4 regions of the Rhodococcoides sp. S146-33 genome follow, and region 3 is predicted to be linked to each of the others. Evidence: predicted binding sites of a transcription regulator. Region 3 holds the regulator's gene; each other region holds the start of a gene.
The links. Region 3 encodes LexA, which represses DNA repair genes until DNA is damaged. Its sites were predicted from a motif close to CGAACANNTGTTCG; they were not measured.
Positions count from the first base shown of each region.

Region 1: the regulator LexA is predicted to act here: its motif matches at 3,307-3,320, upstream of AC5WEY_RS10425 (HNH endonuclease signature motif containing protein).
Region 2: the regulator LexA is predicted to act here: its motif matches at 2,259-2,272, upstream of AC5WEY_RS23795 (SAV_6107 family HEPN domain-containing protein).
Region 4: the regulator LexA is predicted to act here: its motif matches at 3,554-3,567, upstream of AC5WEY_RS05055 (HNH endonuclease signature motif containing protein).

Region 1 is NZ_JCAJWY010000002.1:365,819-371,378, reverse strand. Features, by position in the region: gene mftM (mycofactocin oligosaccharide methyltransferase MftM) at 3-830, shown strand; gene AC5WEY_RS10425 (HNH endonuclease signature motif containing protein) at 866-3,277, opposite strand; gene AC5WEY_RS10420 (MadR family response regulator transcription factor) at 3,756-4,436, opposite strand; gene AC5WEY_RS10415 (MadS family sensor histidine kinase) at 4,433-5,560, opposite strand, start outside.
Region 2 is NZ_JCAJWY010000008.1:126,424-131,983, forward strand. Features, by position in the region: gene mraZ (division/cell wall cluster transcriptional repressor MraZ) at 55-486, opposite strand; gene AC5WEY_RS23790 (SCO2097 family morphological protein) at 1,003-1,440, opposite strand; gene AC5WEY_RS23795 (SAV_6107 family HEPN domain-containing protein) at 1,668-2,123, opposite strand; gene AC5WEY_RS23800 (GNAT family N-acetyltransferase) at 2,320-2,937, shown strand; gene AC5WEY_RS23805 (phytoene desaturase family protein) at 2,943-4,550, shown strand; gene AC5WEY_RS23810 (carotenoid biosynthesis protein) at 4,547-5,410, shown strand; gene AC5WEY_RS23815 (LppM family (lipo)protein) at 5,438-5,560, shown strand, end outside.
Region 3 is NZ_JCAJWY010000002.1:1,099,176-1,104,735, reverse strand. Features, by position in the region: gene hrpA (ATP-dependent RNA helicase HrpA) at 1-1,025, shown strand, start outside; gene nrdR (transcriptional regulator NrdR) at 1,037-1,501, opposite strand; gene AC5WEY_RS13715 (hypothetical protein) at 1,603-1,998, opposite strand; gene lexA (transcriptional repressor LexA) at 2,378-3,055, shown strand; gene AC5WEY_RS13705 (acyl-CoA dehydrogenase family protein) at 3,126-4,268, opposite strand; gene AC5WEY_RS13700 (uracil-xanthine permease family protein) at 4,422-5,560, opposite strand, start outside.
Region 4 is NZ_JCAJWY010000001.1:1,049,706-1,055,265, reverse strand. Features, by position in the region: gene AC5WEY_RS05075 (ABC transporter substrate-binding protein) at 1-450, shown strand, start outside; gene AC5WEY_RS05070 (PLDc N-terminal domain-containing protein) at 466-663, shown strand; gene AC5WEY_RS05065 (hypothetical protein) at 974-1,138, opposite strand; gene AC5WEY_RS05060 (hypothetical protein) at 1,135-1,464, opposite strand; gene AC5WEY_RS05055 (HNH endonuclease signature motif containing protein) at 1,654-3,519, opposite strand; gene AC5WEY_RS05050 (hypothetical protein) at 3,685-4,269, shown strand; gene AC5WEY_RS05045 (hypothetical protein) at 4,332-4,835, shown strand; gene fmdA (formamidase) at 5,364-5,560, opposite strand, start outside.

The sequences.
Region 1 (5,560 bases), 730 kb from region 3:
CGATGACCGAAGTGGACGCACTGGCACCGAGCCCCGACGGGGTGTGGGCTCACGAGAACGTGGTGGTCCGACACCTCCACGGTCTCGAGTTGGACGCTGTCCGGACGGGGACGACAGTTCAGGTCTGTCATGGCCTGACGTCGGCCGAGATCGGAGAGCGCTTGATTCCGATGATCACCGCACAAGCCCGGCATGTAGGACTTTCGCAGCGCGAATTCGAGCTGGTGCTGGTCGGAGTCGTCCGCTCCACCATCTCCGATCCGGTCGACGCGTGGACTACGTACTATCGAAATTCACTGCGCGAGCTGAACTCCGGCACAGCCGATTTTGCTTCGGTCCATGAGCGCGCAGAGACTTCGATCGTCGGTTCGGTGCTCGACTTGGGTTCGTGCTTCGGCTTCTTCCCACTGAGGCTGGCCATGAAAGGCCACTCGGTGACAGCCACCGATCTGTCCGCCGGCACGATGCGTCTGCTCGCCACTGTCGCTCCGCGTCTCGGAGTCACGCTCGACACCATTGTGTGCGACGCCGCCGACGTTCCCGTTGCAAGCAGCAGTGTCGACACAGTGACGGCATTGCATCTGCTGGAACATGTCGATGCCGAGACGGGCTCTCGAATCATGACCGAAGCACTCCGCATCGCCCGCATACGCGTGGTCGTAGCCGTGCCCTACGAAACCGAGACCACCACCTGCCACGGGCACGTTCGCACGTTCGACAGGGCGGCGCTGATCGAGCTCGGTCGGTCGACAGGTGCGAGATTCCAGACGTCGGAGCATCACGGTGGATGGCTCGTGGTCGACAAAGCCGCTGCACCACAGTTGACCTGAACAGGTTTCGCACCCGGGGTACCTCACCGACGCACCTAGAACGGCGGCTCATCGGCATCCTCGATCGTTGGTTCTGATTCCTGCTCGTGGTTGTCCGGTTGCTGGGGGTAGGCGATGATGCCGGATCGTCTGGGTTTGGTGGGGATGTGTGGGCGCAGGTCGTTGTCGAGGATGGGTACGGCTGTGCCGTTGGCGGGCAGTGTGATTCGGGTGGTCTTCGAGGTGGATCGCCAGAGGATCGCGCCGCCCGGGAGCATGACGGCGCTCCAGTAGCCGGCGGTTTTGACGGTGTGGTGGAACTCGCAGAGACATTGCAGGTTGTTGACCGTCGTCCAGCCGCCGCCCAGTGGGTCGGCGTGATCGAACGGGATCAAGTGATCGAGTTGGCAGCGGTCTGCTGGACGCTGGCAGCCGGGGAAGCGGCAGTGGCGGTCGCGGAGCCGGACGGCCGCGGTGGTCAGGGCATCGGGTCGGTAGACCAGCGCCCGGTCGGTCAGTGGATCCCGTGCGACGGACTTTCCGAGGGTGGGGTCGGCGGTGATCGCTGCTTCGAGAGCAGCGGCGAGGGAGGCGTTGCCAAGGTAGATACCTGAGGGTGTGCGGCCTGCTGCTCGAGTCGTTCGGTCGTTGAGCCGTGATGCGGTGGGAAAGTCGAGGGCAGAGCTGTGCCGTGTGCCCTTGCCGACGGGTGTGTGGGTGCAGAACAGGGCCGCAGCGGAGGTCAGTGATCCCAAGCGACGCTGACGTTTGTCGGTGCTGGCGGCAGTGGCAGCGGGGGCAGTTCCTGGTGCCGGGCCTTCGGCGGCTGACATCGGACCGGATGTTGTTGAGCCGGATGATGCTGCCCCGTATGGTGCGGGGCCGGATGGTGTTGCAGACGAACGTGATTGCGCACAGTTCGGTACAACATCCGGTGTTGGCGATGTCTGTTCCGTAGGCGATCCTGAAGCTGACGCGGCTTCGGACGAAGGAGCTACGTCAGAGCCGGTGACCGACGGTGCGTCCGCTTGCTGGTCGGTCGATTGTGCCCCCGCACGTGTTGCAGCGTGATCACGAACAGGCTCGGCGGCACCTGGTTCGGGCGTTGCCGACGGGTCGGTTGCAGGTACGGGTGTGAACTCACCGTCCTCCTCGGAGCCGCCGGTCTCCTCGATCTCGCCAGTTTCGCCGTTCTCATCGGACACGCCGGTCTCGTTCGTCTCGTCGACCGCATCTGCCGGTGACTCATCTGCGGGCGTCTCCGGTGCCGACGTGTTTTCCGGCGCACGTTCAGATGCGGGTGCACTGGCCGAAGTCGATGAGGTCGAGGGACCAGCCTTCGCCTCCGAATCCGTCGCCGACCCGCCTTCCACATCATCAGCAGCATCTGCCGAGTCATCATTCGCATCTGCACTTGCATCCGAGTCTGCGTCTGCGTCTGCGTTTACGTCGGCGTCTGCGTGCGTGCCTGTGTCCTCATCGGTCATCGTTCCCGCACCGGATCCCGTTGCAGCCCTGTCTGTCTCGCCGCAACTGCGTCGTTCCCATTCCCCGGTCTCCGGGTTCTGCACCGCCAGACCGAGCTTCTCCGCGAGAGTGACCGCCTCGGTGAGCAGGACCTGCCACTGACTGTTGCGCGCCAACTCCCGCGCCAGATCCGGATCGATCGAGCCATGCCCGGCGAGATAAGCAGGGTTCGCAATCAATCCGATGAGGGTGGCGATATCGACCGTGATCATCGTCAACGGCAACCGGCGATCCGGCAACCCCGCATCTTTTTTCGGGCAGTCCTCGCGTTGGCACAGGCACGCCAGGCGGGGTTCACCGTGCATGCGGGCCATGAACGCATCACACAATCGATCTTGTTTACCGCGGGGGTCTTTCGGACAGAGCGTGTCGGCCATCTCCTCGAGCAGCTGCCACGCCGCCGCAGCTTCGGGGGCAGTCAATTCCGCCCGGATCCGCGCCAACTCACCGGCCGGGCTGTAGGAAACATGGCGGAATCGTTTCGCGAACTCCCGTAGTGCTGCCGCTTCCTCCGGTGCGACTCGCAGCAAGATGTCCCAGATCTCCGTCTCGAGTGGACCGGGCGGAGTGCGGCGGGCAACTTCGACGATCTCGTCCTCGACCATGCGCACGATCTCGTCGGAGAGGTTGTCGAGGATCCGGCACACCGTCCGCACTCGCGGAAGATCGATCTCCCCGGCCTCGAATGCTGTCCGTACCAGGGGTAGTCGCGTGTGCAGGGCAACACCGACGGAGATGTACGATTCGGCGACCGTCGCCGAGCAGCCCAACGCGGCCGCCATCTCGGTGCGCCCGTACCGGCTGTAATGCTTGAACTTGGAATCGTGGGTGATCCAGGTCCGATGAACGTCGTAGCAGGCGGCGATCTTGCGGAACGCATGCTGGTTTTCTGCCTGCGCAGCGGCGGTCAACGCCTCCAACGACACGATCGGTACAGCCATCCCCATTCACCCCCCGGTGACCCAAAACAAGAACGCATGTTCGAACAAGATGAACAGTAACCCGACCCACCGACACAAACGGAAGTACAGGCTCGATAGGCCGAATTGACGAGTCCGACCAGGACCGATTAGCCGAGATCGGACTCGTGCCGTGTCAATCGAACAGCTGAAGACCGACTCGAGGGCCGCCTCGACCAGGCTGGCCTGTACTCGATACCTGCAGAACGAGCCGCATTACGTCAGGATCCGTGGTCACCCGAAAGTCGACCGAGAACACTATTGTTCGGGCCTCTGGATCGTGCAGCCGAACTCGCTCTCGAAATCGATCCGAATGGACGATGTCGAAGGCGATCGCGTCGCTGCGACCGACGCTCACGACATCGGCGGGCTGAGTACAGCCCGCCGCACATCGAGCGGTCTCCTCGTGCAGCCACTACCAGGCTTGTCGAGTAACGATGATCTCGACAGGTCCGCAACGTCAGATCAGCCCCTGCTTACTCGCCGCGTACACCGCCTCGGCACGCCGAGACACTGCAAGTTTGCGCATGATGTTGCTGACGTGAAACTTGACGGTTGTCGCCGAGATGAAGAGTCTGGTTCCGATCATGTTGTTGGACAGACCCGTTGCCAGCAGGCGGAGCACTTCGAGCTCGCGCTCGGTGAGGCGCTCGATGCTGCTCGGTGTGCCGTTCAGAGAACGGACGACAGCCGAGGCGCTGCGCGAATCGAAGGCGCTCTCCCCGCGCGAGACGGCCCGTATCGCACGAACCAACTCGGTGGTGTCGACGTCCTTGACCACATATCCTCGTGCACCTGCGTGCACGGCCTCCACCACGAGCCGGTCGTCGAGGAACGTCGTCAACACCAACAGACCGATTCCATTGTGCGCCTTGGCCAGCTGCGCACACAAAGCGAGGCCCTCGTAGTCCGAACTGGCCGAGAGCTTCAGATCCATCAGCACGATATCGGGCTCGACCCGCGCAACGACGGCCAAACCCTCCTCCCGGGTGGACGCCTCCCCCACGATCGTCAGATCCGACTCGCGTTCGAGTACCGAGCGAAGCCCGTCCCGAAGAATTGCGTGATCGTCGACCAGCACGATGCGGACCGTGGGTGCCGAAACCTGCCCCGCGCCTGTGCGAACCGTCGGAACGCTCACTGTGTTTCGCCCTTCTCGGATTGGTTCTGGAACGGAATGCGCACTGCAACTCGCACTCCACCGGTTCGGGCTCGACGGATCTCGAGGACCCCGCCGTGTTCGCGGGTACGAGCCGCCATGTTCGCCAGTCCGCGGTGACGGCCGTCGACATCGGTGGACTCGGCCAGGTGCAGCATCATGCGCAAGTGGGCCGGATCGCCGTCACCGTCGTCCGCAATGGACAGCTGCACCTGATCGGGCGAATAGGTCAGTCGCAGTATTGCCCGCGACGCGTGTGCATGGACCGCGGTGTTGAACAGTGCTTCTCCGGCTATGCGAAGCAGTGCGTGCTCACGCTCGCTGCTCAGCTCGACGGGAGTTCCCTCGACCCGCAGCGACACCTGTAGCTCGTCGGGCATGTGGACCACGGAAAGCTGTTCGAGCATTTCGGGAAGCGACGTGCGATCGGCATCCTGCGGGTGATTGAGCGCGTAGATCGCCGACCGCAGCTGATCCACCGCTCGACGCGTCAGATCCTTGGCCAGATCCAACCTGTCGCTACGTTCTTCGGCCGAGATCTCGCTGCGACACACTTCGATCTGCATTCCCGCGGACAACACGGCCTGGGTCACGCTGTCGTGCAGTTCACGAGCGATGCGGTGACGTTCGTCGTCGAGCACCTGATGGCGATGCGCGGCACCCAGTTGACGTTGTGTCAGCAACAGTTCGGCATTGCGGGCCGCGAGATCTGCCGCTGTTCGGTTCGCCTCGGCATAGGCACTCTCGGTGCGTTCGAGCAATTGCCGTCGGCTCTGGAACAGAGCCGAATTCTGCAGTGCCACCGCAGTTTGGCTGGCAAGAATGCTCAACACCGCGGCGTCGGTGGCGTCGAGTACCCGTTGCTCTCCCGTCCACGCCGCGAACGCACCGACAACGCGGCCGTCGAACGCGATCGGTACGAATGCATGGTGAGCGGAGATCACCGGGGTCAGCCCGTCGCCGCAGGTGGACGTCCGAATCGACTCGAGGCAGTCGACCACGTCGTCGGGCAGCGGTGGCCCCTCGACGTTGTCCACCAGAAACGGTGTGGCGTCGGGACCAAGCACCAGCCGACGAGGCCCCGCGTCCGGCAAGGCACCATCGGC
Region 2 (5,560 bases), on a different contig from region 3:
TCAGGGTTCTGATCGGGCAGAGGCCTCGCTGCACTCGCAGGCGACCTGGGCGGTCTACAAGATTCCCCCGAGGGATTCGTCGAATGCGTCGGAGAAGTCCTGCTCGTTTTCAGCGGAGTAACGGGCCCATGCTTCGTCGTTCCAGATTTCGATGAAATCCATCGAACCGATCACCACACAGTTCCGTTCGAGCCCGGCGTATCGACGATGCTCCGGACTGATGGTGATTCGACCCTGTCCGTCCGGCCTCTGCTCATCGGTTCCCGAAAAGAACTGACGAACGTAGGCGCGGGCTTTCGGGTTGGCACGAGACGCTGCCGTCAGCTTCCGTGACCGCTCAGCGAAGTCTGCCGCGGTGTAGACCGCGAGGCTGAAATCTTGCCCCTTGCTCACCATGACACCTCCTGCAAGCGCGTCCCGAAACTTGGCCGGCAACGTCAGTCGACCCTTGTCGTCGAGCTTTGGCGTGTAGGTACCGAGAAACACTCGCCACCTCCAGCCTCGACTCTCCGCTGCGGACCACTTTACCCCACTCTCCCCCACTTCGAACCATTCAGAGCGCGAATAATTTGGGCAGTTTCACATTTCCCCAGTTCAAAGGCAGCAAAGACTGCTCGAATTGACGGTCAGCATCCAGCCCTGGAAGGCCGGTTCAGGTCCGACGAAAAGCGCCCACACGCGTCCCATCAACGGCATGAGCAGGCCTTTTGCGACATATGAGACGAAACAGAGCCGTCCTGAGAGGCTCAGTGGAGCTGAGGTGGGGCGAAGTGGGGACTTTTGCTGATCGTGGGGCGAAGTGGGGAGGCGGCCCGAAATGCGCCGGCTACGACCCGTCGGCACCGGGCAGCCGACGTCCGCTCGGCAGCGGCCGCAGCAGGCGATCCGATCACCGCACAAACACAGCAGCACCTCACCCGAAGGTGAGGTGCTGCTGTGAGTGACGCGTGAAGTTGTGGGAACGAACCTGAATCGGGCGGGCCGTGAAAGACCCGGTCTTACTCAGTCCTGCTCGAACCTCTTACGGAACCGGTCCTCCATGCGAGAGGTGAAGCTGCCACCTTTGCGGCCACCCTTCGATTTCTGTCCGGTACCTCGGCCGGAGGCGTCGGCGGCACTGTTGGTGGTGCCACCTTCCTCGGACGTCGGTGCGGCTCCCTTCTTGGAGCCGCCGAACAGGAACAGTGCCCCGGCACCGAACATGAACAAAAAGCCGATGAGACTGACGACGAGAAAAGCCAAGCTGTTCGTCGACAAAGCAACACCGGCGACGAGCAACACGAGTCCCACGACGAACAGCGCGGCGGCCTGAAAGCGCCTCCTGCTCGACGCCGCGCGAACACGGCCGCCTCTCACATGAGACGCGAACTTGGGATCCTCGGCGTAGAGAGCGCTCTCGATCTGATCGAGCATGCGCTGCTCGTGCTCGGAGAGTGGCACGGTACCTCCCCCTGCACTGATATTGAAGGTCGTTTCTGTTGCGAAACGACGGGAAGCTGACCTTGGCGGCTACCTAGACACGATGATACGAGCTGAATCCGCTGCTTACCACCTACTCGCACGATGTGTTCCTGAGAAACCCCGAAGTTTTCGAGACGGCCGTCCCGGAAACTCCGGCCGAACACCGTGTGACGTGGCAGTTCACGCCCGTCGACCCTTTCGATCAGCTATGCCGACAACGGTGTGGTCATCGGGTCGACGGAGGCGAACCGCGACTGACCGCCGAGTCGATCGTCGACCGAGTTCAAAAAGCTACTCACGTGTCGATAGAAATCGTCGGCATCGAGATCGGTGACCGTGCTCGACGCGCCCGCTTCCACTGCGGCGCGGGTGGCCGAGAACGATGCGAAGTAGTCCGACCACACAGCGAGTTCGGGTGCCGCCTTCGCCATCAACACCCACGCGTTGCGCGAGCGCGGGCGAGCACCGATCGAGTTCGGCAACGACGCCAGTACCGCCGCCGCTCCCTTGAGCGCCGCGGCATAGCTCCCGAGAAACCGGTCACCCGCGTCGCTCTCGCCGATGGACTCGGACAACAGAGCGTCGGCTCGACCGAGCAGAACCCGGGCCTGACGCGGCACCGGCGACCGCACGCCGGCATCGAATGCCTTCGTGATCGTCATACTCGAACACCTCCAGTTCGAATCTCCGGTGCGTACCTGACGCGCCCGGAACCGTGACGAAGCCTTACAGTCGAACTCCGGAGTATTCGACCCCTGATCGGAGTCGAAGCCACCGGCGCACTCGGCCCCGATCATCGAACACCCGTTCGACGCTTTTCAATATAGCTGTGCCCACCGACAAGTTTCCGAAGAAAGGTTGAGGACAGTCGTCACCGATGCGCGGACAACGCCGTACCTGGTCGATCTGACGCCCCCGGAATTTCGCCTGCGGCTGCTCGAAGCACTGTCGATCTACGTCGAAGCCATGGGTTACCCACGCGGCACCGAGCAGAGCCGGGCACCGATGTGGAGCGAACATCTGCATCGTCCCGGCTGGCGTGCGGTCGGAGCGCTGCTCCCGAATTCCGACCCGGGGCAGGCCGATTCACTGGTCGCAGTCGCCTACGGCTACCACGGCGCACCACATCAGTGGTGGCATCAACAGGTTCGAGACGGATTGCGCCGCTCGGGACACCCTCCGCAGAGTATCGAGAAGGCATTGGGGAACTACTTCGAGCTCACCGAGCTCCACGTTCTCCCGAGCGCCCAGGGGTACGGCCTCGGTTGGCAGTTGTGTAATCGGTTGCTCGAGGGTGTGGATGCCGACAACGTGATGTTGTCCACACCCGAGGTGGCGCGAGAGGACAATCGAGCCTGGCGACTCTATCGGCGGCTGGGCTTTGTGGACGTGCTTCGTGACTTCAGATTCGCAGGCGATCGTCGGCCCTTCGCCGTGCTCGGTCGCCTATTGCCACTGGACGGGCCAGTAGCCTGAGGGGTGTGATCGATGCTGTGGTGGTGGGCTCCGGCCATAACGCCCTGACCTCCGCCTGCTACTTGACCGATGCCGGTTGGTCCGTCGAGGTTCTCGAACGCGACACGGTTGCCGGTGGCGCAGTATCGACCGTGGACCGCTTTCCCGGTCATCGGGTGGACCGCGGTTCGTCGGCGCACATCATGATCCGCCACACGGGGATAGTCGAGGAGCTCGACCTCGCACAGTTCGGCCTCCGCTACATCGACTGCGATCCCTGGGCGTTCGCACCGGGAGCCGTCGGCACCGACGAGCGCGCCCTCGTCTTCCATCGCGATCTCGATCGCACCTGCGACTCCATCGCCGCTGCGTGCGGGGCCGCGGACGCCAGCGCCTACCGCACGTTCGTCTCGGTGTGGGGCCCTCGGAGCGAACGAACCATGCGCGCGTTCGGCGGACCGCCGACCGGAGCGAAACTGCTCCGCTCCTTCTGGGGTCTCGGGGCCCCGGACGGGGGCAGCATGCTCTCGCGCGAATTTCTCGCCACCGGTGATTCGTTGCTGGACGAGATGTTCTCGAGCGAACGTCTCAAGGCCGCACTGGCGTGGTTCGGCGCACAGTCGGGGCCGCCGATGTCCGAGCCGGGTACCGCGCCGATGGTCGGTTTCGCCGCTCTCATGCACACTCTTCCGCCCGGCCGCGCCGTTGGTGGCAGCGGCGCGCTGACCGAGGCGATGATCGCCCGGTTGCAGCGGGACGGGGCCGAACTCACCCTCGGCGACGCCGTGACCTCGCTCGTACGCCGCCCGCACGGCTGGACCACCAGGACGGCATCGGGTCGGGAGATCGACAGTCGAGTCGTCGTTGCCGGTTGCCATATCTTGACCACTCTCGACCTACTCGCCGACGGCGGGCACGACGCGACGCAGATCGCGCGGTGGCGCAGCACGATTCGGGTGGGTCCTGGACTCGGCACTGCGGTCCGGTTGGCCACCGACGCACTTCCGGTATATCCCAGTGCCGACCGAATCGAGGACGGCACCCACGGCCTCGCGCTGCTGGTACGTGACCGCAGCCAGCTGCGCCTGGCACACGGCCACGCACTCGCCGGTGATCTGCCGCCGACTCCGGCCGTGCTCGGAATGTCGTTCAGTGCCATCGACCCCACCATCGCGCCGCCGGGACAACATCAGATCTCGCTGTGGTCGCAGTGGCATCCACACACTCTCGCCGACGGCCGACGATGGCGTTCGGACGTTCCGGGCGAACGCTCGTTGGCCGAGTTCGAGGCGGACCGGATCGTGGCCGAAATGGATCGGTACGCGCCCGGATTCGCCGGCGCGGTGCTGGATCGACACGTCCAGTCACCGCCCGACATCGAGCGTGAGCTCGGGTTGATCGGGGGCAACATCATGCACCTGGACATGTCACTCGATCAGATGATGATGTGGCGGCCGCACCCACAACTGGCGGGTCATCGAGTTCCGGGGGCGGACGGGCTGTATCTCACCGGCGCATCCACCCACCCCGGTGGCGGCGTCACTGCAGCCAGCGGTCGGTCGGCCGCACGGATCGCGATCGACGACGCACGCGCCGGACGCCGACGCGAGTTCTTCCGGAGGAGGCGGATATGAGGATTGCACCGATCGTCGTCGCGGTCGCCGCCGTCGGCTGCCAGATCGTCTACCCGCTGGTGTCGGGGTCGACCCGAGACGCGGTGACGGTCGCCGTGGTCGCGTTGCTCGCACTCGCGTCGATCCTGCATGCCGTGCTGCACCGAGGAGCAGTGTGGGCCACCGTTCTTGTCGTCGTGACAGCAGGCACCGGGTTCGCGTCGGAGCTGGTGGGCACCGCCACCGGCATCCCGTTCGGCGAATACTTCTACGCGCAGAATCGCTTGGGTCCCAGCCTGTTCGAGGTGCCCGTGGTGGTCCCGCTGGCCTGGACGGCCGGTTTCTACCCGATCTGGTGCGCCGTGACCTACGTCGTTCGCCGTCTCGGCACGACGCAGGTCCGGGCCGCCGGCCTCCGGATCGCCGCAGTGGCGGTGGGCATGGTCGGCTGGGACCTCTATCTCGATCCACAGATGGTCACCGACGGCCAATGGACGTGGACGGCCGGTGCCGTCGGCCTGCCGGGGGTGCCGTCCATACCGCTGACCAACTACCTCGGCTGGCTCGTGGTGGCCACGCTGATGGCGGCGGTCGTGGAGACGCTCGACCGTGCCATCGGAGGCCCTCGCCCGTCCGATATTCGGCTGCAACCGTTCGACGATGCGGTACCCATCGGGTTGTTCCTGTGGACGTGGCTCGGGTCGGCACTGGCGCATGCCGTTTTCCTCGACGGTCCGGAACTTCGCTTCTCTGCGGTGTACGGGTTCCTCGTGATGGGTGTGGTCGGCATACCGCTGGTGTGGATCGGTGGCCGCGGCCGCGTGCGTCCACCACGATCTCGCGCGGCAGTCTCCGGTCTCGGTACCGACACGCCTCGCTGAGAACCCCTGCCGACAGACATCGGCTCCATGGCCTGGCACGATGTCGCTGTGCAGTCGACATCGCGAACATCTCACCGAACCCACCGCCGCAGAATTCTCTCGGTGGTCGCACTGGCGTTGCTGGTCGCGCCGATGCTGGCCGGGTGCCTA
Region 3 (5,560 bases):
AGGACTTCGACGCCGCGGGTCTGCCCGACCACCTGAAGATGACGTTCGCAGCCGTCGACCCGGCCGGAAAGGTGTTGGGTAGCAACAAGGATTTGACGGTTCTGCGCACCAGCCTGTCCGGCGAAGTCGGTCGTCAGGTCGCGAGTGCGGTCGGCGACGCCGAGCGCGCGCCTACTCTCGCGTGGACCTCGGGCACTCTGGGCCGACTCGAGTCGACCGTCACCCGTGATGTGGGCGGACAGAAGGTCACCGGCTACCCGGCGTTGGTGCCGGAAGGACCCGGCGTTGCGGTTCGAGTCCTGAGCACGCCCGCCCAGCAGCGAGCAGCCATGCGCTCCGGAACTCGGGCCCTACTGTTGTCGACGGCACCGAAAGGAACCAAAGCTCTGCTGGCCGGCCTGCCGACCGCGGAACGTCTTGCGCTCGGCCAGAATCCGTACGGCGGAGTCGATGCGCTCCTCGAGGAGTGTCGAGTCCTTGCGGTCGAGGAAGCAATGGACGCACACGGTGGACCGGTCCGAGATCCGGAGGCTTTCGAGAAACTTCGCGCATCGGTCAATGCCGAGGTGCCACAGCGCACCGCCGCGGTGCTGGCCCTGGTGCGTCCCGTGCTGACGGCAGCTCTCGCGCTGTCGGCGCAGCTACAGGTGTCCTCGGGTGAGCCCGCCGACGATGTTCGGGAACAGCTCGACGGCTTGATCTTTCGCGGGTTCGTCACCGAATTCGGTTCACGCAGGCTGGCAGACCTGCCGCGATACCTCGCTGCGGCGACCAAGAGGTTGGCCACACTTCCGAGCAGCGCAGGCCGTGATGCGGCCGCGATGGACGTACTCGACCGCGTCTACGCCTCGTATGGGCGGCTGCTGGATTCGCTTCCGGAGGGCCGAAAGAACAGCGCTGGCGTGCAGGAGCTGTTCTGGATGATCGAAGAATTGCGGGTAGGGCTGTTCGCGCAAGGAATTCGGACTGCGTATCCGGTCTCGGAGAAACGCATCGAGAAGGCAATCGCGGATGAGGCCCGCTGAAGGTCGAACCGTCAGTCGATGTCCGCAGATTCGCGGTGCTTGCGCAGTTCGTGGATTTCTTTCTCGAAATCCTCGGCCGAACTGAACGAGCGATACACGGACGCAAATCGCAGATACGCGACCTCGTCGAGGTCGCGTAGCGGACCGAGAATGGCCAACCCCACCTCGTTACTGGGAATTTCGGCGGAGCCGGCGGCACGAATGGCGTCTTCCACCTGCTGAGCCAAGAGATTCAGCGCGTCGTTGTCGACATCTCTGCCCTGGCAGGCCCTGCGCACTCCTTTGACGACTTTTTCACGGCTGAACGGTTCGGTCACTCCGCTCCGCTTCACGACTGCGAGCACGGCGGCCTCGACGGTGGTGAATCGCCGACCGCATTCCGGGCAGGAGCGACGACGCCGAATTGCCTGCCCCTCGTCCATCTCACGCGAATCGACCACGCGTGAGTCGGGATGCCTGCAGAACGGGCAATGCATGAAGGAGCCTCCGTCGTAGCCGATGCGCCGACATCGAACATGCGTGTCGGAGCAATCAGTCGAGGATACTCAGTCATCGGCGTGTGCGATGGGGCCGGTGGTCATCTGCCGGGCGCGTACTCGACCACGGCACCGTCGTGAACCTCGACGACGCCTGCGGGCTGCACCCCAGCGCCGGGCGCATCGGCTCGTAGGTTCGCGATGCCGATCAGGCCACCGGCAACGACGACGGCTGCGAGCACCCACAGCACCAGCGATCGCAGCCGGACCGGCTGACCGGCGAAGTGCGCCGAGGTCTCGTCGAAGTCGCGATCGGCTGCCTCGCGGTCGGTGACATCGGTCCAGGACGACTCCAGAACCGGCAGGCACGGAGTCGTGTACGCACCGCGCATCGCGATGGAGCTCCGCAACGCAGGACGAGCACGGCGACGACGTTCGACGACAGTGGACCGGCTACGGACACCTGCGGTGGTGGGGCGATCGGTGATGATGGTCATCGGAACCTCGTCTTCGCTCGTTGGATCGATTGTTCGATCAGGCGTTCGATGGACGCTTGTTCGAAGTTCTATCACGAGCCTCCGACAAAGTCTGCAGAAAACGCGACACGAGTCGAACAGATGTTTGATTCAACAGCTGATACACGCTAGATTCGTGTCAGAAACCACACGCCACACGAGTCGACACCATCAACTCCAGTCCGCGCAGACCGAACCACGCAGACCGGATCCAGGACACCAGCAGGAGGCCGACAGCATGAAGGACCAGACCTCGACGAGGTCGACCACGGGTTCCAAGACGACCGGTTCCAAGGCGACCACGTCCGTGCCTACGAAGGCCGCCGCAGGGAAGCCTGCCGCGGAACCGACGCCCAAGGCCATGGAAGTCGGCACCGACATCAGCGCCGGCCTGACGGAGCGACAGCGAAAGGTGCTCGAGGTCATCCGAGCTTCGGTGACCGAGCGCGGCTACCCGCCCAGCATTCGTGAGATCGGTGATGCCGTCGGCCTGACGTCGACGTCGTCCGTTGCCCATCAGTTGCGCACTCTGGAGCGAAAAGGATTCCTGCGGCGCGACGCCAACCGCCCTCGCGCGGTCGACGTCCGCGGACTCGACGAGGTACAGGCCGATCAGGCTGCTGCCGCGGTCGACGGATCGTCCGAGGAACAGGATCGCTTGCCGACGCCGACGTTCGTGCCGGTTCTGGGACGAATTGCCGCCGGTGGACCGATCCTGGCCGAGGAAGCCGTCGAGGACGTGTTTCCGCTCCCCCGCGAGCTGGTCGGTCAGGGTTCGCTGTTCCTGCTCAAGGTCGTGGGCGAGTCGATGATCGATGCAGCCATCTGTGACGGCGACTGGGTGGTGGTTCGTCAGCAATCCGTGGCAGACAACGGAGACATCGTGGCGGCGATGATCGACGGTGAAGCGACCGTCAAGACGTTCAAGCGGTCGAAGGGCGAGGTGTGGCTGCTGCCGCACAACCCGCTGTTCGAGCCGATTCCGGGAAACAACGCTGCCATCCTCGGCAAGGTCGTCACCGTGATGCGCAAGCTGTAGAGAACAGCACCGAAACGCGAAGGGCCGCAGCACAGTGTGCTGCGGCCCTCGTGCTTTTCGGATCAGCGGATCATAGATTCAATCCGCGGCCGATGATCTCTTTCATGATTTCGGTCGTGCCACCGTAGATGGTCTGCACCCGAGAATCCATGTAGGCCTTGGCGATCGGATATTCCTTCATGTAGCCGTAGCCGCCGTGCAACTGCAGGCACCGGTCGATCAGCTTGACCTGGTTCTCGGTGGTCCACCATTTCGCCATGGCGGCTTCCTGCACGGTCAACTTGCCATCGTTGAGCAGTTCGATGAACTTGTCGACCATGATGCGGGTGGCGGTGGTTTCGGTGGCCAACTCCGCCAACACGAAGCGGGTGTTCTGGAACTTGCCGATCGACTTACCGAAGGCCTTGCGATCTCGGCAGTACTGGATGGTCATGTCCAGGGCCGATTCCATGGCCGCGGCGGCGACAACAGCGATCGAGAGCCGTTCCTGCGGAAGATTCTGCATGAGGTAGATGAAGCCCATGCCTTCTTCACCGAGCAGATTGGCTGCGGGCACGCGAACGTCCGTGAAGCTGAGTTCGGCGGTGTCCTGGGCCTTCATCCCGATCTTGTCGAGATTGCGGCCGCGCTCGAAACCTGGCATGTCGCGCTCCACGACCAGCAGGCTGAAGCCCTGGGCACCCTTCTCGGGGTCGGTGCACGCCACGACGATGATCAGATCGGCGTTGATTCCGTTAGTAATGAACGTTTTCGATCCGTTCAGTACCCAGTCGTCGCCGTCGCGAACGGCCTTGGTCTTGATGCCCTGCAGGTCGCTTCCGGTGCCCGGCTCGGTCATGGCAATCGCGGTGATCAGCTCACCCGAGCAGAATCCGGGGAGCCAGCGCTGCTTCTGTTCGTCGTTCGCCAACTCGATGAAGTACGGCGCGACGACGTCGTTGTGCAGGGTGAAGCCGATGCCGCTGTAGCCGCCGCGGGTGGTTTCCTCGGTGACGATTGCGTTGTAGCGGAAGTCCTTGACGCCACCGCCACCGAACTCCTCCGGTGCGGCCGTTCCGAGGAAGCCCTGCTTGCCGGCCTCGACCCAGACGCCGCGGTCGACGATGTTCTGCTCTTCCCACTTCGCGTGATTGGGGGCTACGTGCTGTTCGAGAAACTTCCGGTACGACTCCCGGAACAGTTCGTGCTCGGGCTCGAAAAGTGTGCGTTCCACGCAGATCTCCTTGTTCGGTGCGCACCGTCGTCGACCGCGAGAAAGGGGTGTCACAGCGCGGTCGTCGGTGCGACTGACGTCACCGTTCAAGACTACTTTCGCGGTGCACCGGGGGTCGATGACCAAAACGTGCGCGATCCGTGACCGCCCCCGCTACGTCCGCCGAGACGCGGTACTTTTCGCGAGCGCCGAAACGATCGGATAACCGACCAGAATGCCGAGCGAACCCCACGCGATTCCGCCGAGTTCGACCGAACCGACCGACAGCGTGAGGTCGCCGATACCCGCGACCAGTGCCGCGGCAACGACGATCAGGTTGACCGGATCGGCGAAGTCCACCTTGGCGTCGGTCCAGATGCGAACGCCCAGCAGCCCGATGAGTCCGTACAGAACCAGTGTTGCCCCGCCGATGACCCCGTCGGGAACGGTGAAGATGAGGGCACCGAACTTGGGCGAGAACGCGAGCACTATCGCGGTGAAGGCCGCGACCCAGTACGCGGCCGTGGAGTAGACGCGGGTGGCGGCCATGACCCCGATGTTCTCCGCGTACGTGGTGGTACCCGAGCCGCCGGCAGCACCGGCCAGGGTGGTCGCCAACCCGTCGGCAATCAGCGCGTCACCGGCGACGTCGTCGAGGTTCTTGCCGGTCATCGCCGCGACTGCTTTGACGTGTCCGACGTTCTCGGCCACGAGGACGATGACTACGGGCAACGCCACCAGGATCACCGACAGCTCGAACGACGGTCCACGAAACTCGGGCAAGCCGATCCAGCTCGCGGCGCTCAAGGCATCCAGGCGTAGTTGCGAAATTCCCCCGGTGACGGCCGCGAAGACCCAGCCGACCACGACGCCGAGCAGAATCCCGAGCCGGCCCAGCAGTCCGGGTCCCACGGCTGTGGCCAGCAGAATGGCAACCAGCGTCACGGCAGCGATCAAGGGCTGCGCCTCGAACGACGTCGTTGCGGCCGGGGCCAGATTGAGTCCGATCAACACGACCACTGCGCCGGTCACCACCGGCGGCATCGCGGCGTCCAGAACTCGCCGACCGGCGAACTTGACCACGAAGCCGATGGCCGCAAGCACGACACCGACACACAGCACGGCGCCGAGTTGCGCGGCCGGGCCGTTGGCCTGGGTGGCACCGAGTGGAGCCAGGAATGCGAAGGACGACCCCAGGTAGCTGGGCACGCGGCCTCTGGTGATGACGAGAAACAGCACCGTTCCGATGCCCGAGAACAACAGCGTCGTGGAGACCGGGAAGCCGGTGATCGTCGGAACGAGCAGCGTTGCAC
Region 4 (5,560 bases), on a different contig from region 3:
TCGGCCATCGGTCTACTCGACACTGTGCAGCCGCGTCTGGACGAGTACCACCGGACCATCGACGACGCGGCCGCGGTCACGAACGGTCGCAGAATCGCCCTCATCACCAGCGAACCGGTTGCCAAGGGATACGTCATCGTGTGGACCAACTACCTCGGCAATGCGGTGGCCAGGGACCTGGGATTCACTGTGCTGCAGAATAATCCCGAGGACGAGGAGGGAAACTATCGCCTGTCGATCGAGAATCTGAACCAGATCGCGAACGCGGAGTTCATCTTCCACCAGACCACCAATCCAACCCAGATCGACGGAATCGCCGCCTGGCAGAACCTCCCCGCCGTCGCCGCGGGTCGCAGTGCGGTACTGGACCCACAGCTGAACAACGGATTGGTCATCACCGCAACCAGTTTCGCGAACAGGCTGGTCGAGGTGGTCGAGAACGCGGGCTGAGCTACCGTATGGGACATGGTCTCTGCCGGTGGCGCGATTGCCTTGGCCCTGTTCGGCATGGCGCTCGTGTCGATCGTCCGTAACACCATCACCGGCTGGCTCATAAAGCTGGCATGGGTAGCGGTGGCACTGATCCTGCCCATCCTCGGCCCGATCCTGTGGTTCACAGTCGGGAAGCGCTATCCCTACGGACCGAGCGGCGGCAACCGATGACAATTCAATATCCAGTCGCATTGCGCAGGTCGATATTCACCAGATGGCTCATCTGATCGCGTAGCCACTCGATCGTCTGGCGATCAGGCGCGGGCGCGTGGGCCAACAGCGTCCAGCGCAGACGAGTTTTCGGAGTCAGGTCGAACTGCAATAGGACGTCGGGGTGCAGAACAGCGGAGTTCGATTCGGTGGACGCCCGCAGGGTGGCCAGGTCCTACGTGCGCCGATGGTCCGTCCCTGGGCAACGGAGAAGGCCCGCACCCGGTGTCGGGGTACGGGCCTTGTCGGTTCTGCGGGCTGTGAGCCTGTGTCAGGGCTGTTCGGCCGGTGGTGTGGCGGGGTGCCCTTCGGCAGCGTCGCGGATCCACTGGGGTACCTCGAGGCCGTCTCGTTCGTACAACGCGACTGATGCCCGTGCTGCGGCCCGCGCTACCTGTGGTCGGGCGGCGGTAATGCGCTTCTCGGTGGTGGTCATCGGGGGTCCTCCTGCTCGTTCTGCTTGTCAGTGTCCTCGGTTTGTGCCGGTGACGCCAGTGCTCGCCATAACGCCCGAGTCGCGACAGCACGCAGCACGTCTCGTTCGGTTCTGGTGATGAGCGGCGAGTCGGTCACCGGTGTGTAGATGTCCCAGCCAAGGGCGGCTTCGGCCTCGTTCTCGCTGGTGGTGCGTTCGAGGCACCAGGTGATCCGCTGCCAGGCTTGAGCGCGTTTGTCGGCCAATCTGCGTTGGCGGACGGTCAGGGCGACGCCGACGACGGCGAGGACTCCGACGATCAGGGTGACCCATGCTTGTGCGGGCATCAGGGGCATTCCTTTCAGGTGGTCGGTGGTGCCCGGGTGCCGTCAGGCATCGGGACAAGTGGTTGCCGGCGTGAAGTTCCGCGGACGATGCCGCCTTCGATGTAGGTGAATCCGTCTCCACCGCCGTCGCGGAGCGGCCGCCATGTAACGACCACAGACAGAGCTGTGCCGTGGTGCTGGTGTGGGTCGTCATGCGGGTTGTCGTGGTTCCTCGTCGCCGATGTCGTCGTGCTGTTCGGGCGGGTACAGCACTTCCTCGGGATGGTGTGCGTGATTGATCAGCCCGCGGCGCTTGGGGTCCATTCCCGATGGTGGGTGCCAGAGGGTGCGGCCCGGATAGCGATGTCCTGCTCCGGTTTTGGTGGTCGCCCATTTTCCTGGTCCGGTACCGACGAGGGCGTGGTGCATGTCGCAGCCGAAGGTGAGGGCGTCGATGTCGGTGGGCCCGCCCTCGACCCAATCGTCGATGTGATGGGACTGGCACCAGGTCGCCGGGCGGGTGCAGGAGGGGAAGCTGCAGCCGCGGTCTCGGGCGATGAGCACGATGCGTTGGTCGGCGGAGGCGATGCGTTTGGATCGTCCGAGGTAGAGGGCTCTGCCGTGGTCGTCGAAGATGGTGAGGTAGTGGCGGGCGTGGGAGGCCATGCGGATCGCGTCGCGGATCGAGACGCGGGATCCGGTGCCGGTCATGGCGTAGCCGCAGCCCGATTCGAGGTCTTTCAAGCTCATGGTGACGATGGCGGTGACGGGTAGGCCGCGGTGTGTGCCGAGGGTGCCGGAGGCGAGTGTGTGCCGGAGTGCCATTTTCAGGGCGTCGTGTCGGCGTTCGTTCTGGGTGCGTCGATCCCGAGCGGCCGCAGCGTCGCGTGCAGCAGTGTGGGTGTCGGTATCGGTATCGGTATCGGGTCCGTCGGTGTCGTCGTCGATATCGGCTGCGTCGGTTGTGTCGCCTGGTTCGGCACTGCCGTTGCCTGCAGCTGTGTCGTGGGGTGCTGTGGCGTCGGGTGCTGTGCCGCAACCACAGTCGGCACCGTCACTGCAGTGGTCACCGTCACCGCAATCGTCGCGCTCGTCATCGCCGCAGTCGTCGTCACCGTCGTAGTCCGTCTCATCCCACAGGCCCGCGTCGTTGGACCCCGCATCGCAGGACCCCGCATCGCTGGCACCTGCTTCGTGGGTGGTCGGCTCGGGCTTCGGCGCTGTGGCACTGCCGTTCTCGCCGTCTTCGTCGTCGTGGACGACCGATGTCGGGTCGGCAGGATTGTTGACCCCCGGTTTCGCAGCTTTGCAGAACAGGGCCTCGAGGTAGGCCCGCAGTTCGGAATCGACGCAGAACTTCCCGTCCGACATCCCGTCGGCGCCCTGCTCACCGAGGTAGAAGAACGCATCCCGACGCTTCTTCGGCTTGGGCTTGCCGTTCTCGTCCTCGTCCTCGTCCTCGTCGTAGTCACCGTCGGGGCTGAGGATCGAATCCAAATGAGCCACCAACGGCGCGAAATCATCTGGACGCCGGGTGCAGGCGTAGCCCACCAACTGCTGTTCGGCGAGATCACGGGTCTGCAGATCGACACTGGCCGGCAGATGCTTGAAGAATTCGCGGATCATCTGCACATGTTTGGCATCGAGCAACCCCGCCCGCAGCGCGGCCGCGGTATGCGGCAGCAGGGGCGGCAGAACCTCACCGGACAGTGCGGTGCGATCCCCCAACTCCGCAGCCAGACGCACCCGCGCTCCGGCGGCGCGTGGGGTGATGCGCAGCATCCATGCCACCGAGCACGGCACCGACCCCGGATACACATCGAGGCCGCGCTGATCGATCAGCTCGTTGAGCCAGGTGTACGAATACGCCGGCAGCGACCGCGACACAGTTTCCATGCGTTGGATCACCGCACGCCGGTCGGCGTTCGTCCACGACACCGACCCCTGCCCGGCCAACTCCGCCACCGCGGACTCGACCCGGTCGATCAGCGCCGACAGTGCGGGATCGGACACGACAGGGGGAGGCGGCACCGTCTCGATGCCGTCCACCCCTGATCCGCCGTCCCCCGAAAGCATGAACAGAATCTATCGCGACCCACCGACAGACTTTCGAACACGCGTTCCCAACTGACTCTTACCACCGCGAGTAGTCCGATCCACCGGGTTGGTCGGTAGCGTCGTGGCAACGCATCAGATCGCGCCCAGGATCAGAAAGCTCGGTATCGACAGGGAGGGCACACCATGACCGTGCGACCGTCCGACGACGCAACTGCCGCCGATTGGCTCGTCCGCGCTGACCGCGATTGGTGGGATCTTGTCACCAGGGGCCCACTGGGGTACGAGAGCTACGCGCGGCTACGGTTCATCCCAGATCCGACACACCCGACTCAACGCGAGGGCGAGGCTGACGTTCCGTACGACGAGCGCTCGGAGACAGACCGATTGGCGATAGTCGTCGCGACACTGGCGAGGCACACGACGACGCCACTGGACTGCTACTTCTGTGTGTGGGAGGGATGGGGCGGTCCAACGGTTCGGGGTGCCGCACGAATCAACCTTCCCGAACGGGGAGCGTTCCTGTTCCGAGGACCTGCCCTGGACCTGCTGAACTGGGAGCAGGCCCTTGATACCCCGGGTTCCGAGAGTCTGCCGATTCCCTCGTTCGTCTGGCCCGCCGACCGCGCCTGGTGCATCGCCAACGACGTCGACCCCCACTTCGCCACCATCGGTGCCAGTTCGGCGGCGATCGAGGACGTTCTCGCCGACCGTCGAGTCGACACGGTCGTCGACGACCCTGCCAGCCCACAACCCTGGTACAGCCATTGAATACCGACGGCACCGAATGGTCGAACACCGATCTGCAACAGGATGTCTCGGAAACAAGGTGGGTGAACGACAGCCTGAAGATCGTGCCCCACACCATGGTGGGCTCGCTGGTCCCCACGATGTTCGACGCCTATGCCCGCGTCCAGCACCCGCTGCGCAACTCCGAACACGTTGCACGCTGGCATGTTCAGCTGGCAGCCATCATCGAGGTATTCGCTCGAAGCACGAATACACCGAACGAATGCTGGTTCGCCATCTGGGAGGGCAACACCGCACTCGACGACATTCGCGATTGCGCACCGACCGCAGACATCGCCGGCTACAACTATTTTCTGATGAAGGGATCGGTCTCACGCGCAGCGGACACCCTCGGTGGGTTGTCGCCCAATCTGTGGTGGCCCGCCGACCACGCGTGGTGCGTGGCCCAACACTTCGACTTCCCCTGTGCGTATCTCGGAGGCAGCGAAGATACGGTCGCCGACATTCTGGCGCTCACCGAGCTCGAATCCTCGCCAGTCCGCGTCGACCAGATCATCACTGCGAACTACGACGAGCGAAACGACTGAGTCGCCTCGACCCCTGACCCAACGGTCTCGACAACCGATGCCTTCCATCGAACCCCGAATCCCGCAGGTACTGAATCCCGTTGGTGGTACTCCAGCACACCGCTGTACGTCACACTGAACGCGCCAGGGTGGCGAGTCGGGATCAACTGCCGGCGTTGCACGAGCAGACCCGTCCGATCCAGGACGCGGAGGCTGCCCCGCGGTTTCGTGCGAAAGTCCAACCACAGGTATCTATCCCACACCAGGCAACCGTGCAGAATCACATCACCGACCAGGCCACCATCAGCCATCATCAGCCATCATCGTGGTAAATCCGTCGCCGAGGTGTGCTATCCACTCCGTTCTGCCATCGATATCCACAGCCTCGACCCGAGCCGGCACGTCAGAACACACCTCTTCGGGGAGGTCTATCCGCTCAGACGAAAACCAGCGCGTGGTCGGTACGAACACTGCACCGACGGCAGGCTCGTCGGGCCACGGTTCCATGTCTTCGAGCATCCACAGTTGCGACATATCGAGCCAAGTCGATCAGAACTGTGCCCGGGGAGCCCCCATTCCCGGATCGATTTGGAACGGACCGCTGGCCGAGGGCGCTATCGGGAAATCGAAGATCGCAGTGGGGATGTACACCGTGGCACAGGAATTCGGGATATCCACCACCCCGGACAGGCGTCCTTCGATCGGGGCCGAGCCCAGTAGCAGGTACGCCTGCTCGGGGCTGTAGC